DNA from 2 places in the Aminobacterium sp. UBA4987 genome. Region 1 is predicted to be linked to the other one. Evidence: a T-box and tRNA genes for the amino acid it is inferred to sense, from the RefSeq annotation. Region 1 holds a T-box; the other holds one or more tRNA genes.

Region 1 (6,831 bases):
TTCCAATGCCCGCTTTTTTAAGTCCGGCTATAAGCGAACTATAGCTCATCCCCTGGGCTCGCGCAGCTGCATTTATACGAGTGATCCACAAACGCCTAAAATCTCTTTTCTTCAGTTTGCGGTCATCATAGGCTCTAGACAGAGATTTAAGAAAAGCTTCCCTCGCTCTTCTATAAACATTCTTCTTTTTGCCCCAATATCCTTTTGTGATGGAAAATAGCTTTTTCCTTTTTTTATTACTAACGCTACCACCCTTAACACGAGGCATAGCATGTCACCTCTCTTAATCATAAATTCTTTATTTTATATGTGAATTCGACCCCTAGCTATAGGGAAGCAGCTTTTTCAGATCTCCAGCCAATGTTTCTGGAACATACCCCGTTTTACGAAGACGACGAAGACGACTTCTGCTCTTTCCTGTCAAAAGATGCCCTCTTCCATTTTTTCTATAGCTGAACTTGCCTGTTCCGGTTGAAGAGAATCTCTTTTTTGCTCCTGAATGAGATTTCAACTTAGGCATAGTAATACCCTCCTTTCACACTGTTAAGTATACTAAAACACTACACCAAAGAGTTGTTCAGTAAGATTATTACTCTGACTGTTCAACTTCTTCCTGATTTTTATCCTGTTTGTTTGTTTCCTTTGTTTTTGTCGGCCCTAAAGGTGTGAGCATCATTCTCATATAACGACCTTCCATACGAGGTTCTGCTTCTACCTTGCCTAAACTCTCTGTGTCATGAACCACTCTTGCAAGGACATCGCGCCCTTTATCAAGGAAAGCCATCTCACGACCTCTGAAAAAAATAGAAACTTTTACCCGGTGTCCGCATTTCAAGAAATTCATAACAGCCTTAACCTTGAAATTATAGTCGTGTTCATCGATTTTCGGACGCATTTTGATTTCTTTTAGGGTTTGTCCCTTCTGTTTCTTTCGTGCATCTTTTTCTTTTTTCTGCAGTTGATAACGATATTTGCCATAATCAAGGATACGGCAAACTGGCACTTTAGCCTGGGGAGCCACCTCAACTAGATCAAGATTTCTCTCTTCTGCCATACGTAAAGCATCCTCTATTTTGGTGACACCTATTTTGACTCCGTTATCGTCAATCAATAACACTTCACTCACAGTGATTTCATCATTGACGCGGGGTTCCCCTGCTTCTCTTTTGGCTATAACACTTCACCTCCGTGATAATATAAAAAAGGGCCGATGGATTTCCACCGACCCTCACACATACAAAGCAATACTCTCAAAGAGTGTTATGGTTTCGACCAGACAACAACGCCTTGCGTCGTCAGGTGAGAGGGTGGGCCTCTTCTTTAGACTAAGAAACTATATCACAGCTGCTGAAATCTGGCAATTACTTGTTAAGTAGCGGATTCTTTTCTTCCATTAAAATATCAATAAAACTGTTGATTGACATTGCACCAAGATCCCCTCTGCTCCGCTCTCTAGGCGCAACCTGATCGCTGGCAACTTCTTTTTCTCCGATAACGGCCATGTATGGGATTTTCTGAATCTGGGCATCTCTGATCTTCTTCCCCAGCTTTTCATCTCTGCTATCTATTTCAACCCTGACATTATTAGCAACCAATTTCGCCTGAACCAATCGTGCGTAATCAAGAAAATCTTCCGAGATAGGAAGCAAACGGACCTGTACAGGCGCTAACCAATAAGGAAAAGCTCCAGCGAACTGTTCTATGAGTATTCCGAAGAACCGTTCCAGACTTCCCAGAATTGTTCTGTGAAGCATTACGGGCCGATGTTCTTTTCCGTCAGCTCCGACGAATGTCAAGTCGAATTTTTCAGGCATCTGGAAATCAAGCTGAATTGTTCCACACTGCCATGTACGTCCGATACAATCCTCAAGGTGGAAATCTATCTTGGGACCATAAAAAGCGCCGTCACCAGGATTGACGCGATATTCCATATTAGTTTCTTCCAGAGCTTCTTTCAAGGCAGTTTCAGCTATATTCCACTGTTCTTCTGACCCCATGGAGTTCTCAGGACGGGTAGAAAGCTCCATTGTATATTTAAAGCCAAAGATATCCCTATATATGTACTGGCAAAGATACATAATCCCTTTGATCTCATCTTTAACCTGCTCTGGTGTGCAGTAAAGATGAGCATCATCCTGCGTAAAACAACGTACTCGCATTAAACCATGAAGAACACCTGATCGCTCGTGGCGGTGGACTATCCCTAATTCCGCCATCCGCAAGGGAAGATCACGATAACTTCTTATCTGACTTTTATAAATAAGAATTCCACCAGGGCAATTCATTGGTTTAATGGCAAAAGGCATCTCGTCGATCTCTGTAAAATACATGTTGTCACGATAGTGATCCCAATGCCCAGAACGAATCCAAAGACTGCGATCAAGAATAAGAGGGGTTCGAATCTCGCAGTACCCGTTCTTTTCGTGAACTTGCCGCCAGAACTCAGTGAGCTTGTTCAGTATAGCCATGCCCTTGGGGTGGAAGAAGGGAAATCCAGGACCTTCCGGCTGAATACTGAAAAGATCGAGTTCTTTGCCTATTTTACGGTGGTCTCTATTCTTCGCTTCTTCAAGTCTTGTTATATAAGTTTGAAGAGATTCTTCATCTGCAAAAGCCGTTCCGTAGACACGGGTCAACATTATGTTTTTTTCATCGCCCCTCCAATAAGCTCCGGCTACTGAAAGAAGTTTAAAATGCTTTATCCATGAAGTATTCGGTACGTGAGGCCCTCTGCAAAGGTCTACATAATCTCCCTGCCTGTACAGACTCACAGTCCCATCTTCTATCTCCTCTATCAATTCCACTTTGTACTTTTCTCCACGCTCTTTAAAAAAGGCAATCGCTTCTTCTTTTTTCAAAATCTGGCGTTCTATGGGGAAAGCACGCTTCGCAAGACGTTTCATTTCCTTTTCAATTTTTAGAAGCGCTTCCTCCGAAATTGATTCCGGGAGTTCCATATCATAGTAGAATCCGTTTTTAATGGATGGTCCTATCCCAAAGAGAGCTTCCGGATAAAGAGATTGAAAAGCCTGAGCCATAAGGTGGGCTGTTGAGTGCCGTATAATATCAAGCCCCTCTTCGCTGACACCATCTATAGCTTCTAGCAATCCGCTCTCTGCGATCTCAGCTGAGAGATCGACATAACGGCCGTTAATCTTGGCTGCCACAGCCCCTTTATGCATCTTCCAGCGCTTCAATACATCAAGAACACTGCCATTTTCAATTTCTATCATATCCCCATTGGCGTTTTTAAGCTCGAACATGCGTATCACCCCTAAAAAATAATGCCCACATCTCTCCTTCTGGAGACGATGTGGGCTATATCGCGGTTCCACTCCAGTTCCAGCTTATAAAGCTGGCCCTCTTTACGCTGTAAGGGGCGTTCCCCTGCATCTTACGCCAAAAAGCTTCGATGCCGGCTCAGGAATGGTCTTCGGTCTACCCTGCTGCAGGAGGCTCTCAGCCCACGGCCCCCACTCTCTGTTCAGTGGTCGTAAAATTACTTTTCCCTTCATAGCCTTACATATTCTATTTGGCGAAATTTATACTACCTAAAAGAAAGAATGTCAACTCTTTTACTTCACACCGGTACTGCCAAAACCACTTTCTCCACGTACTGAATCTGAAAGGGATTCATTTTCCTCCCATTCTAACTGAACCACAGGGGCTATGATCATTTGTGCAATCCTATCCTGTGGCATAACCTGAAAAGGTTCCTGCCCGAGATTAATAAGGATAACCCGAACTTCCCCCCTGTAATCAGAATCTATAGTCCCTGGAGTATTAAGCACCGTAACACCGGAACGAAGAGCGAGACCGCTTCTTGGTCTCACTTGAGCTTCATAGCCTTCTGGGAGCTCCATATAGAGACCAGTACCCACACTTCCCCTTTCTCCAGGCTTTAGAAGAATGGACTCCGCCGCACGAAGATCTACCCCGGCAGAAAAGGGAGTTCCATATTCCGGTAATGGTATTTCTCTGTTTCGCCGGGCGACCTTAACCATTATACGCTTCATCGACGAGGTCCACCCTGCCTACGATCCGGCCGTTCCTGACTTCCACCACGACGCTGGCCAGGAGCGGGACGGGGAGCGGAAGCTGCTTTGGCTTCAATAGCGGTTTCCTTTGCCTTCTCCTCTTCAAGAGCTTTGCCGAATCCCTCTTTTACAACCCTTTCTTCCTGGTCATACAGTTTCTTGCGTGTCAGATTAGTCCGTCCCATATCGTCTATTTCTTTGACCATGACAAGGACTGTATCCCCAACACTAAAAACATCTTCCACTTTACCGACACGGTGAGGGCTGATTTCGCTTATGTGGAGAAGACCTTCTTTACCTGGCAAACACTCTATAAAAGCCCCGAAATTCATAATCCGAGTGACTTTGCCCAGATATATTTCCCCTGGCTCCAGTTCTTTTGTAAGCCCCTTTATTATTGCCAGTGCGCGTTCAACACCCTCACTTGATGTTCCGGCTATATATACTTCTCCATTATCTTCCACATTGATCTTCACTCCTGTTTCCTGGGTAATACCTCGGATGACCTTCCCGCCAGGGCCGATGATATCTCTGATTTTTTCAGGATCTATATGGGTCACATAAATCCTTGGCGCGTAAGGAGAAAGACCGGAAGGCTCTTCTATGGCAGATTCCATTTTCTCGAGTATAAACAATCTTCCTTCTTTTGCCTGATTGAGGGCTTTTTTAAGAATTTCCCTGGTAATGCCCCCTGCCTTGTTATCCATCTGAAGGGCCGTCACACCTTCGCGGGTTCCGGCCACTTTAAAGTCCATATCACCATAGTGGTCTTCGAGACCCTGAATATCACTCAAGATCTCTACTTTTTCCCCTTCCTTTATGAGCCCCATGGCAATGCCGGCGACATGTCTGTTAATGGGAACTCCGGAGTTCATAAGGGCAAGGCTTCCCCCGCAAATAGATGCCTGAGAACTGGATCCGTTCGACTCCAGGATATCTGAAACAAGACGGACCACATACGGGAACTCAACCTCATCGGGAATTATAGGGCGAAGAGCCCGTTCTGCCAAGGCGCCGTGGCCTATTTCACGACGTCCCGGACCACGCATGGGGCGAACTTCTCCAACTGAATAGGGGGGGAAGTTATAGTGAAGGATGAACCTCTTGTTTGGTTCGTCCTGTTTGAGGCCGTCAAGAATCTGGTCATCTACTCCCATCATCCCCAAAGTAGCCACAACGAGGGCCTGAGTTTCGCCCCGGGTAAAAAGAGCTGAACCATGCACACGAGGCAAAACTCCCACTTCACATGTAATCGGGCGAATCTCATCCATTGCCCGACCATCAGCCCGCTCACGCTCATTAAGAATGCGGGACCGCATTGTTTTCTTCACCATCTCGTCAACAGCTGCAGAAATATAAGCTTCCACATCAGGATAATTTTCTGCGAAATGCTCGATTGATGTGGTTTTAACGTAACGAATTTTTTCTGCCCTGAGTTTTTTCTCGTGAATACTGACTGCTTCTAATACATGCTTTTGCATTTCTGCTCCTAGCCATGAATCTATCTCTTCAAAAATTTCTGGTTCAGGGATATCTATCTTTTCCTTGCCAATTTGCTTCCGAATCTCTTCTTGCATGGCGACAATCTTTTTAATTTCAATGTGGGCAAGATCCAGAGCATCTACGAGCAACTCTTCTGATACCTCGTTAGCTCCCGCTTCAACCATTGTAATGCCGTCCTTATGGCCAGATACGAGCAAATCCAATTTGGATTCCAACATTTGCTCTTCAAGGGGGTTGACTACAAGCTGGTCATTAATATAGCCGATGCGCACAGCTCCTATGGGGCCTCCCCACGGAATTTCAGAGATCACAAGAGCTACAGATGCTGCGTTAATGGCGAGTACACTGGGGGGGTTAAGCTGATCTACTGATAGCACAGTAGCAACAACATGTATGTCGTAGCGAAGATTTTCATCGAAAAGTGAACGTATAGAACGGTCAATGACACGTGCACTCAATATGGCGTTTTCAGTTGGTCTTCCTTCCCGTTTGATAAACCCTCCGGGGATTTTACCTGCTGAGTAATATCTTTCTTCAAAGTCAACTAGCAAGGGGAAAAAGTCAATCCCCGTACGAGGTGTGTCAGAAATGCAGGTAGTGGTCAAAACCACTGTATCTCCGCTCCTAGCCACTATGGAACCATTTGCCTGTTTGGCCATACACCCCGTTTCGAAGGTCATTTCATGACCCCCGATCTCAATTGAAAATACTTTTTTCATCCATTGTTCCTCCTCTAATTTTCTACCTCTTCGTATTGTACTTGATAAGAATAACACATCCCACAAAAAAAGTGCGAGAGCGGATATCCGCTCTCGCACAGAAAAACCTTTGAATAAAAATTTATTCTGTTTTTTAGTGTCGAAGACCAAGGCGTTCGATTAAAGTCTGGTATCTGTTGAAGTCTTTCTCCCTCAGATAGCGAAGAAGTTTACGCCGTCTTCCGACCATCTTGAGAAGCCCCCTCCTGGAATGGAAGTCCTTTGTGTGGTTCTTCATATGCTCTGTCAGCTCACGAATCCTCACGGTCAACATGGCAATCTGAACTTCTGGAGATCCTGTGTCCACATTATGGGTGCGGTACTCTTCAATGATCCTCTGTTTCTGATCCTTCTCCAACATAATTGTTCACCTCAATTAATGAAATCCCGAAAACCAAGAAATACAGCTTTGTGTAGATCCTAGTAATGGGTTAAAAAATATTACCACGGATATTTCTATATGGCAATGTTTAGACCGCCTGTGCACATATTCAGAAAAACTACATAAATTTTCAAAAAATCTAATTCTGCAC
Region 2 (6,831 bases), on a different contig from region 1:
CGCAGCCAATTCCCACAGTTCCCTTCTTGCCTCTTCAAGCTCAGCCCTGGCGCACTCCATTTCTGTCAGCGCATTATGCCACGCTTTGCTTTTTGACGCAGAAACACACCTTTCAAGCCATCTTACAACCCTTGCGATGCGTTTTTCCATACTGCCATCACTCCTGAAGACACTGCCGTCATTATAACCCTCTCTTTACTTATCACTTTTTAGGTCTTCTTAGTGGTATGGTCGGGAAAAATCCAACTCCGAAGCCGTGCTACAGCATTTCGTCTGAGACGATATACGTGGCTAATATCAAGATCCTGTTTGTCAGCAACCTCTTTTGCCTCGCGTCCTTTATAAAACATCTCCCTTACTATTTCCCCTTCACGGTCAGGTAAATTCTTTATTTCCTGAGAAAGGGTAAGAAGGAGATCGTAGGTCTCATAAGAAAAATTGTCTTGTATTCTCATGTCTTCATCGTCCATGGGAATAGGCGCCTTGGCCTCACTTCTCTGGAGAAAATTAACCATTTGTCCTTTTATGCGGTAAAAGGCATAGGTGGTAAATTTAAGCTGGCGCTCCGGCTCAAATTTATCTACGGATTTAATAAGCGCAACCATACCTTCCTGAATTAAATCGGGGTAGAGTGAAGGAGAGACATAGAATTTTTGAGCAAGCCAGAAAACAAGAGGCCGATAAGAAATAATCAGTTCCTCCCGGGCATCGTCATCTAAATGACAACGGGCCCAAAGCATCTCTTCTTTCTCTGGAGAAAGACGTAACTGGTTCTGTTCTTCATCCCATCTCCCGCTCAAAAAAAGCCTCCTCTCCCTATGCAGACATAACTATGGGAATTTTACCAGTTAGTTTCTATCTTGTCTAAGAAGAAAGGGGAAGTTGTTGAATGATTTCCCTCGGTACGTAAAGATGCATAGCATCGTTCAGAAAAGAAAGCATCATTACACTTCTGTAAGCGTGTATGGAAGAAATAGAACAATTATCGAGACGCATACGCCATACAAGGGAAGAGCTGACCTTTAGAAGTTCAACAAGGGCCGTACGTATAGAACCTCCGTGGGCTATTACAAGGATTCGTTCTTCATCCCTTTTCAATATTTCATCAAGGATTTCCGCAACTCGCTGTCGAACCTCGTTAAAGGATTCCCCGCTCCTTGGGACAAGGGTTGAAGGATCTTTTCTCCATTGGCTATGCTCTTCAGAAAACCGCGCTTCAACCTCTGAGACAGAAAGTCCTTCCCATTCGCCAAAAGCAATTTCTTTTAGGCCTTCACGCACGTGAAGCACATTGCAGCTCTGCCGCGCTGCTATTATTTCTGCAGTCCGTCGTGCTCTGAGCAAAGGGCTTGATACGATAAGATCTGCCTCAAAGGATGCCGCCAGGCGAAGGGAAACCCGATCAGCCTGCTCAAGGCCTTCCGCATTGAGAGGCACGTCGCTTTGCCCCTGATACCTCATCTCATTATTCCAATCTGTTTGTCCGTGACGAATAAATAGTATCTGCTTTTTCAGTGCCATTTGAAATCCCCTTTTATGTTTTCATTCTGTGCCATTATACCGTTGCGCAATAAAAAAGGCTTTGGGCTTTTGCTCTAACAGCAATAAGACTCAAAGCCTTTTATATTCTCTCTGCGGACCTGGAGCCAGCGGGCAAATTCGAACCGCCGACCTGCGCATTACAAGTGCGATTACAAGCCGAGGAACGTTGCCATTTGCAAGCCATCTTAAAAATCCCCACGTAAAATAGATAGATTTTAATTGCCTCGCGCTTTTATTGTTTTTATTTTACTTTGGCTGTATTATGCGACATACATAGAAGGTGTCAAAATGAAATTAACGGAGACACCAGTAAAAAGGCCGATTGCGTACCAGGTCGAAATGAGTGGAGAAAAATAAAGTACGTTTGCTACAGACATCCTATCACAAAAAGCACTTGATGCGAAAACTCGGGTTAAGGGCATACCTGATCGCAGAGCCCCCGAATTAATGGACAGTACAAAGAGACGATATAGTGGAGATTAGAGAGGTGCAAATATTACACACAGGATTTCAAACTTGAAGCAGTAAAACGTGTGAAAGGGAGGAAACATTAATGAGAACCCGTAAGGCGTTGCCTGTTCTTATGAGTCTTTCGTGTGTTGTATTAATTCTTTTCATCTTCATCTTGCCGTGTTCTGGCAATGTCGTTAATTACCCGAACACAGTTTCGACCGCGAGAGAAATAATATGGAAAACTATTATATCCGGAGGGGGAAACTCCGCATCGGTAGCAGTGATGGACAGGGGCAATATAGTGTATTCGGAGGGATTCGGACCGGCAGACCGCTCACTTAACCGTCTCGTGGACAGAGACACCAGGTTCAATATAGGTTCGACGAGCAAAATGTTCGCTGCCGTAGCAATTCTGCTGCTGGCAGATGATGGTAAATTAAGCCTTGAAGACCCCGTGGTAAAGCATATACCTGAATTCGTAATGAAGGACCCCCGATACCGGGACATTACGGTGCGGATGCTTTTCAATCATTCTTCAGGCCTGCCTGGCTCCACATTTGTTTTTGGGTACAGGGCTGACGAGGATCACCAGACCCTATTGCTTGAAACATTGAAGAATGCGGTTCTCAAGCACACCCCAGGTGAAATGAGTATTTACTGCAATGATGGTTTTACCCTGGCCGAGATAATCGTTGAGCGTGTTTCAGGAAAGTCATTCGCCTCGTTTGTCACCGAAAGGATATTTTCTCCCCTTGAAATGCGGAACTCGGGTGAGAGTGTTGGCGTTACTGGAGGAAAGATTGCCGAATTCTACGATGAAGAGGGAAATAAATATCCCCCAGAGGTAGTTACGGTGCTGGGCGCAGGCGGGCTCTCCTCCACTCCGGAGGACCTCTGCCGGTTTGGAGACAGTTTTGCCCCCGGCGGAATGAACATTCTTTCAGATTCCTCGCTAAAGGATGTTCTGAAGGAACAGCCCACCCCCTTTTCTTCTTTATTGAAGGGGGATGCCCTTTTAGATGCCTTCGGTTGGGATTATGCACTCCTTCCAGCCTACCGGGAGAACGGGTACCAGGTTCTGGGCAAGAGCGGCGGGACCTTGTTCTATTCAACCAATCTCCAGATCCTTCCACAGGAACGGCTGGCGGTTGCAGTGACGTACTCCGGACAAGCTGGCGCCGCAAAAGCTACGCACCGTATTATGGAGGCGCTCATGAAGGACAAGGGGCTCCCCGGACCGAAACCGGTTTCTCCAGTCAAACCTCCAGAACCACAGCCCATTCCCGATGAGTTTTTGAAACTCGCGGGATTCTATGTAAACACACAAGAAGCTGTTCGCATGATCTTTGACAAAGAGAGTCATACGCTGAACGTCTACTCCCTCGCTTCTCCTTCGGAAGACGAAGAAGCGAAAGAGAATAAAGAGAAGCCGATTCTTTCACTGGTTCACAACGGAGGCTTATTTCATGATTTTGCAACTGGTTACCGATATTACTTTCTCACGGGAGAAAAGACAGTTTATCTTGTCATGGAAGAAGTCCCGCAGTACGGGGCAGATATTCCCATGTACCAGAAGATTGATCCAGTAGAAAAACCAGAAAGTCTGTCGGTGGTAATGGACGACAGGTTTTGGCTTATACGCAACGCCTCTCCCTTTGCGCAGCTTCCTGACGATCTGTTGGTAAAATCTGAAGAGTACGGCGATCTTCCCGGGTATGTGAAATTCTTTGGAGTGAACAGGGTGGAAACCCCCGATTTTGGGGCAATTGCCGCAACAGGCTTTCGCGATCAGTGCAATATCCAGCTTTTTAAGAAAGACGGCGCAATCCGTTTGAAGGCAATCCAGTTCGTCTATTCGAGCGAAGATATCGCAGGAACGCTAGTACCAGGGGAAAATACCATAGTGATCGGATCTGAGGGCGAAAATGAATGGAGGAAAGTCGAACAGGGAGGGATCATGTCCATCGAAAAGCCAGCAAATGGCAGGGTGATCATTTTTCCCAGACGGCAGGTAGAGAAAGTTTACGACAGCATTATAGACAGCAGCGAAATATCCGTACCCGGGGGAAGCCTGGTGTTCCTGGCGGGAGAACCGGGAGATTCTTTTTCGATAATAGTGCGGTAATTTGTCCGTTTTTCTCGTTTCCAACAAAAACGGCGGCAATAAATTCGATTGGCTGAGTATACTTCTGGGGTGCTTTTTTAGCGAAATGCGATGGCGCCTTCAATATGCTTTGGATCGGCAGAGGGCTTACGAGAACGAAAGGGTTCACATGGGGAACATACTTATGCTAACTCTGGAGCCGGCGGGCGGACTCGAACCGCCGACCTGCGCATTACGAGTGCGCTGCTCTACCAACTGAGCTACACCGGCAGATAAATTGAAAAATGGCGGTCCCAACGGGATTTGAACCCGTGTCGCAGCCTTGAAAGGGCTGTGTCCTAGACCACTGGACGATGGGACCGCTATGGTGAGCCGTGTGGGAGTCGAACCCACGACGCCCGGATTAAAAGTCCGGTGCTCTGCCGACTGAGCTAACGGCTCGTGCATTCGACCTGTTACTGCCGTTACGCAAGGGTTTATTCTACAGAAAAAACGCCGCAAGTCAAGCCCTTTTTAAAAATCTCAGGATTGAAAGTTTTCTGACAAGGGGAATCTCGGCCTGTAAAATAGCTTTTGCCTGCCTTTATTTGGTTTCATATTCAACTGGAAGAGCAGGCGTCATCTCTCTTCTTTTGATACGCGAGCCACCCATCCCCTTCTTCTATTTGCCGCTCTACACATATAAAACCTGTTCCTCCATAGGTTTGCCGCCTGGCGACACTCTCTTTAAGAGAAAGAATGGATAAAAGGTCTTCTTTCGCTTCTGGAATAATAGCTTTCCATTCAGACAGGGTCAGATCCAGAAGAGACCGCCCGTTATCGAGACAATAGCGAACAAGCTGTCCGGCTTTCCAATGAGCGTCTCTGAAAGGAACACCTTCCTTAACCAGATACTCGGCCACATCGGTAGCAAGGATCATACCATTTTCCATTCCTAAAACAGCTCTTTTTTCATCAACTTCTACACGAGACAAAAACTCTGGCAGAATTTCTATAATCGAGAGAATAACGGCAAGAGATGCCAGAAGACCTCGTTTATCTTCCTGCAAATCCCGATTATATGTCATGGGCAGTCCTTTTAGCATAACAAGCAAATCAACGAAGTGTCCTATGATTTGTCCTGTCCTTCCACGGGTCAGCTCCAATACGTCAGGATTTTTCTTCTGGGGCATCATGCTTGAGCCCGTGCAGAAAGCGTCAGGAAGTTTAAGCCAGCCAAATTCCTGACTATTGTAAATAATAAAATCCTCGGCCAATCTGCTGCAATGTATTGCAAACACCGCCGCAAAATAGTGATAATCAAATAAATAATCTCTATGGGCTACAGAATCAAGACTGTTCTCCGTCGGGTTCTTAAATCCAAGCTCCTTTGCAGTATAAAAACGATCAAGAGGCAATGTTGAACCCGCAAGAGCCCCTGCGCCAAGAGGGCAATCTTCCAGTGAGCCCAGAGCAGCCCGAAGACGGATGCAATCCCTTCGAAATGCCTGAAAATGGGACATCCAGTAATGGCCCATGCTTACTGGCTGAGCCTGCTGCAAGTGAGTGTATCCCGGAACAACAATATGGCGATGAGCATGGGCTCTTTCCAGAATAGCCTCAAGAAGGGTGAACATGCCTTGTTGAACCTTTTGCAGTCTATCACGCAAATAAAGGCGCAACGTCGTAGCAATTTGGTCGTTGCGGCTACGCCCAGTATGAAGCTTCGCCCCCAGAGGTCCGAGCAATTGGGTAAGACGGTGCTCTATGTTCATATGCACATCTTCTAATTCAATAGAGGGGGTAAAACTTTTCTCTTCTATTTCCTGTAAGACCTGACGAAGTCCGCCTTCTATTTTTTCTCCTTCGTCAGGGGACAAAAGACCGGCAGAAACAAGCATTCTCCCATGGGCGATGCTCCCCTGGATATCAAAGGGAGCAAGGCACCAGTCCAGATCAAGAGACTGGGTGTAGTTCAAAACGATTTCTGCTGTTTCTTCACTAAAGCGCCCTTTCCACATTCCTTCCCCCTCCTTTTATAAAAACATGGGTAGCTCTCTGGAACGGGGCAGCTAACCTGTTGCAGGTTTTGATGAAGCCACTCTCCGGCAGGGTGTGTTCTCAGCGCTAGCCATGAAGCGACATGAAGATGAAGACATTTTACTTTAAAAGAATTTTTATCCTGAATCCCTCCTACCCCTCCCCGACGCAAAGCCTTCCATAATGAAGGCCGTCTTTTTTGAAGGTACATTCTTTGGGCCGGAGGAAAAAGGGACATGCGTATATTCATATGAAGCATATGGTAAAGAACCCAATCATGGAGAGAAACCCTTTTCTGTAGATATTCTTCTAAAGCCTTCACGCCCTGTTGAGATTCAAGTTCGCCGCACTTCTGAATGAGATAGGGACACGTTAACCAAAAAGACGTGGGGAAAGGCCTTTTCTTCACCATTGGCCTGCATAGGAGAACTTGTGGAGCCCCCCATTGGCAGTAATAGGTTACTCCTGCCACGATGTCGTTTTTAAACTTGCGATGAACCATTTGACGCTTCACAATTTCAGTATCTTCTTTCGTAAGGCTCCAATACAAAGCAGGGGAGCTTAAGCTCCCCTGCTTTGTTATTATTCGGGTCATTTGCTTCTTTTGCTCCGTTTTTTGCTCGCTTTCGCATTATTTAACTTGCTATTGAGATCCGCTATTTTCTGATCGCTAATTTTTAGGAAATTTGATAGCTTTTTTTCAAAGTTATCCT

What was found. A T-box is a leader RNA that pairs with one kind of tRNA and senses whether it is charged. The one in region 1 lies ahead of thrS (threonine--tRNA ligase), so its partner is inferred to be a tRNA-Thr.
Region 2: it has a tRNA-Thr gene. The T-box ahead of thrS (threonine--tRNA ligase) is inferred to sense a tRNA for this amino acid. The anticodon was not compared.

The regions. Positions count from the first base shown of each region.
Region 1 covers NZ_DGZF01000006.1:50,811-57,641, reverse strand. The annotation lists gene rplT (50S ribosomal protein L20) at 1-268, opposite strand, end outside; gene rpmI (50S ribosomal protein L35) at 323-520, opposite strand; gene infC (translation initiation factor IF-3) at 590-1,174, opposite strand; gene thrS (threonine--tRNA ligase) at 1,362-3,263, opposite strand; T-box leader at 3,302-3,524, opposite strand; gene dut (dUTP diphosphatase) at 3,576-4,016, opposite strand; gene B2U56_RS02935 (polyribonucleotide nucleotidyltransferase) at 4,013-6,259, opposite strand; gene rpsO (30S ribosomal protein S15) at 6,393-6,659, opposite strand.
Region 2 covers NZ_DGZF01000009.1:120,739-127,569, reverse strand. The annotation lists gene B2U56_RS04660 (hypothetical protein) at 1-150, opposite strand, end outside; gene B2U56_RS04655 (sigma-70 family RNA polymerase sigma factor) at 210-800, opposite strand; gene cobC (alpha-ribazole phosphatase) at 865-1,521, opposite strand; gene B2U56_RS04645 (serine hydrolase domain-containing protein) at 2,096-4,120, shown strand; tRNA gene B2U56_RS04640 (tRNA-Thr) at 4,294-4,369, opposite strand; tRNA gene B2U56_RS04635 (tRNA-Glu) at 4,385-4,460, opposite strand; tRNA gene B2U56_RS04630 (tRNA-Lys) at 4,465-4,540, opposite strand; gene argH (argininosuccinate lyase) at 4,699-6,099, opposite strand; gene B2U56_RS04620 (DUF501 domain-containing protein) at 6,054-6,632, opposite strand; gene B2U56_RS04615 (S1 RNA-binding domain-containing protein) at 6,710-6,831, opposite strand, start outside.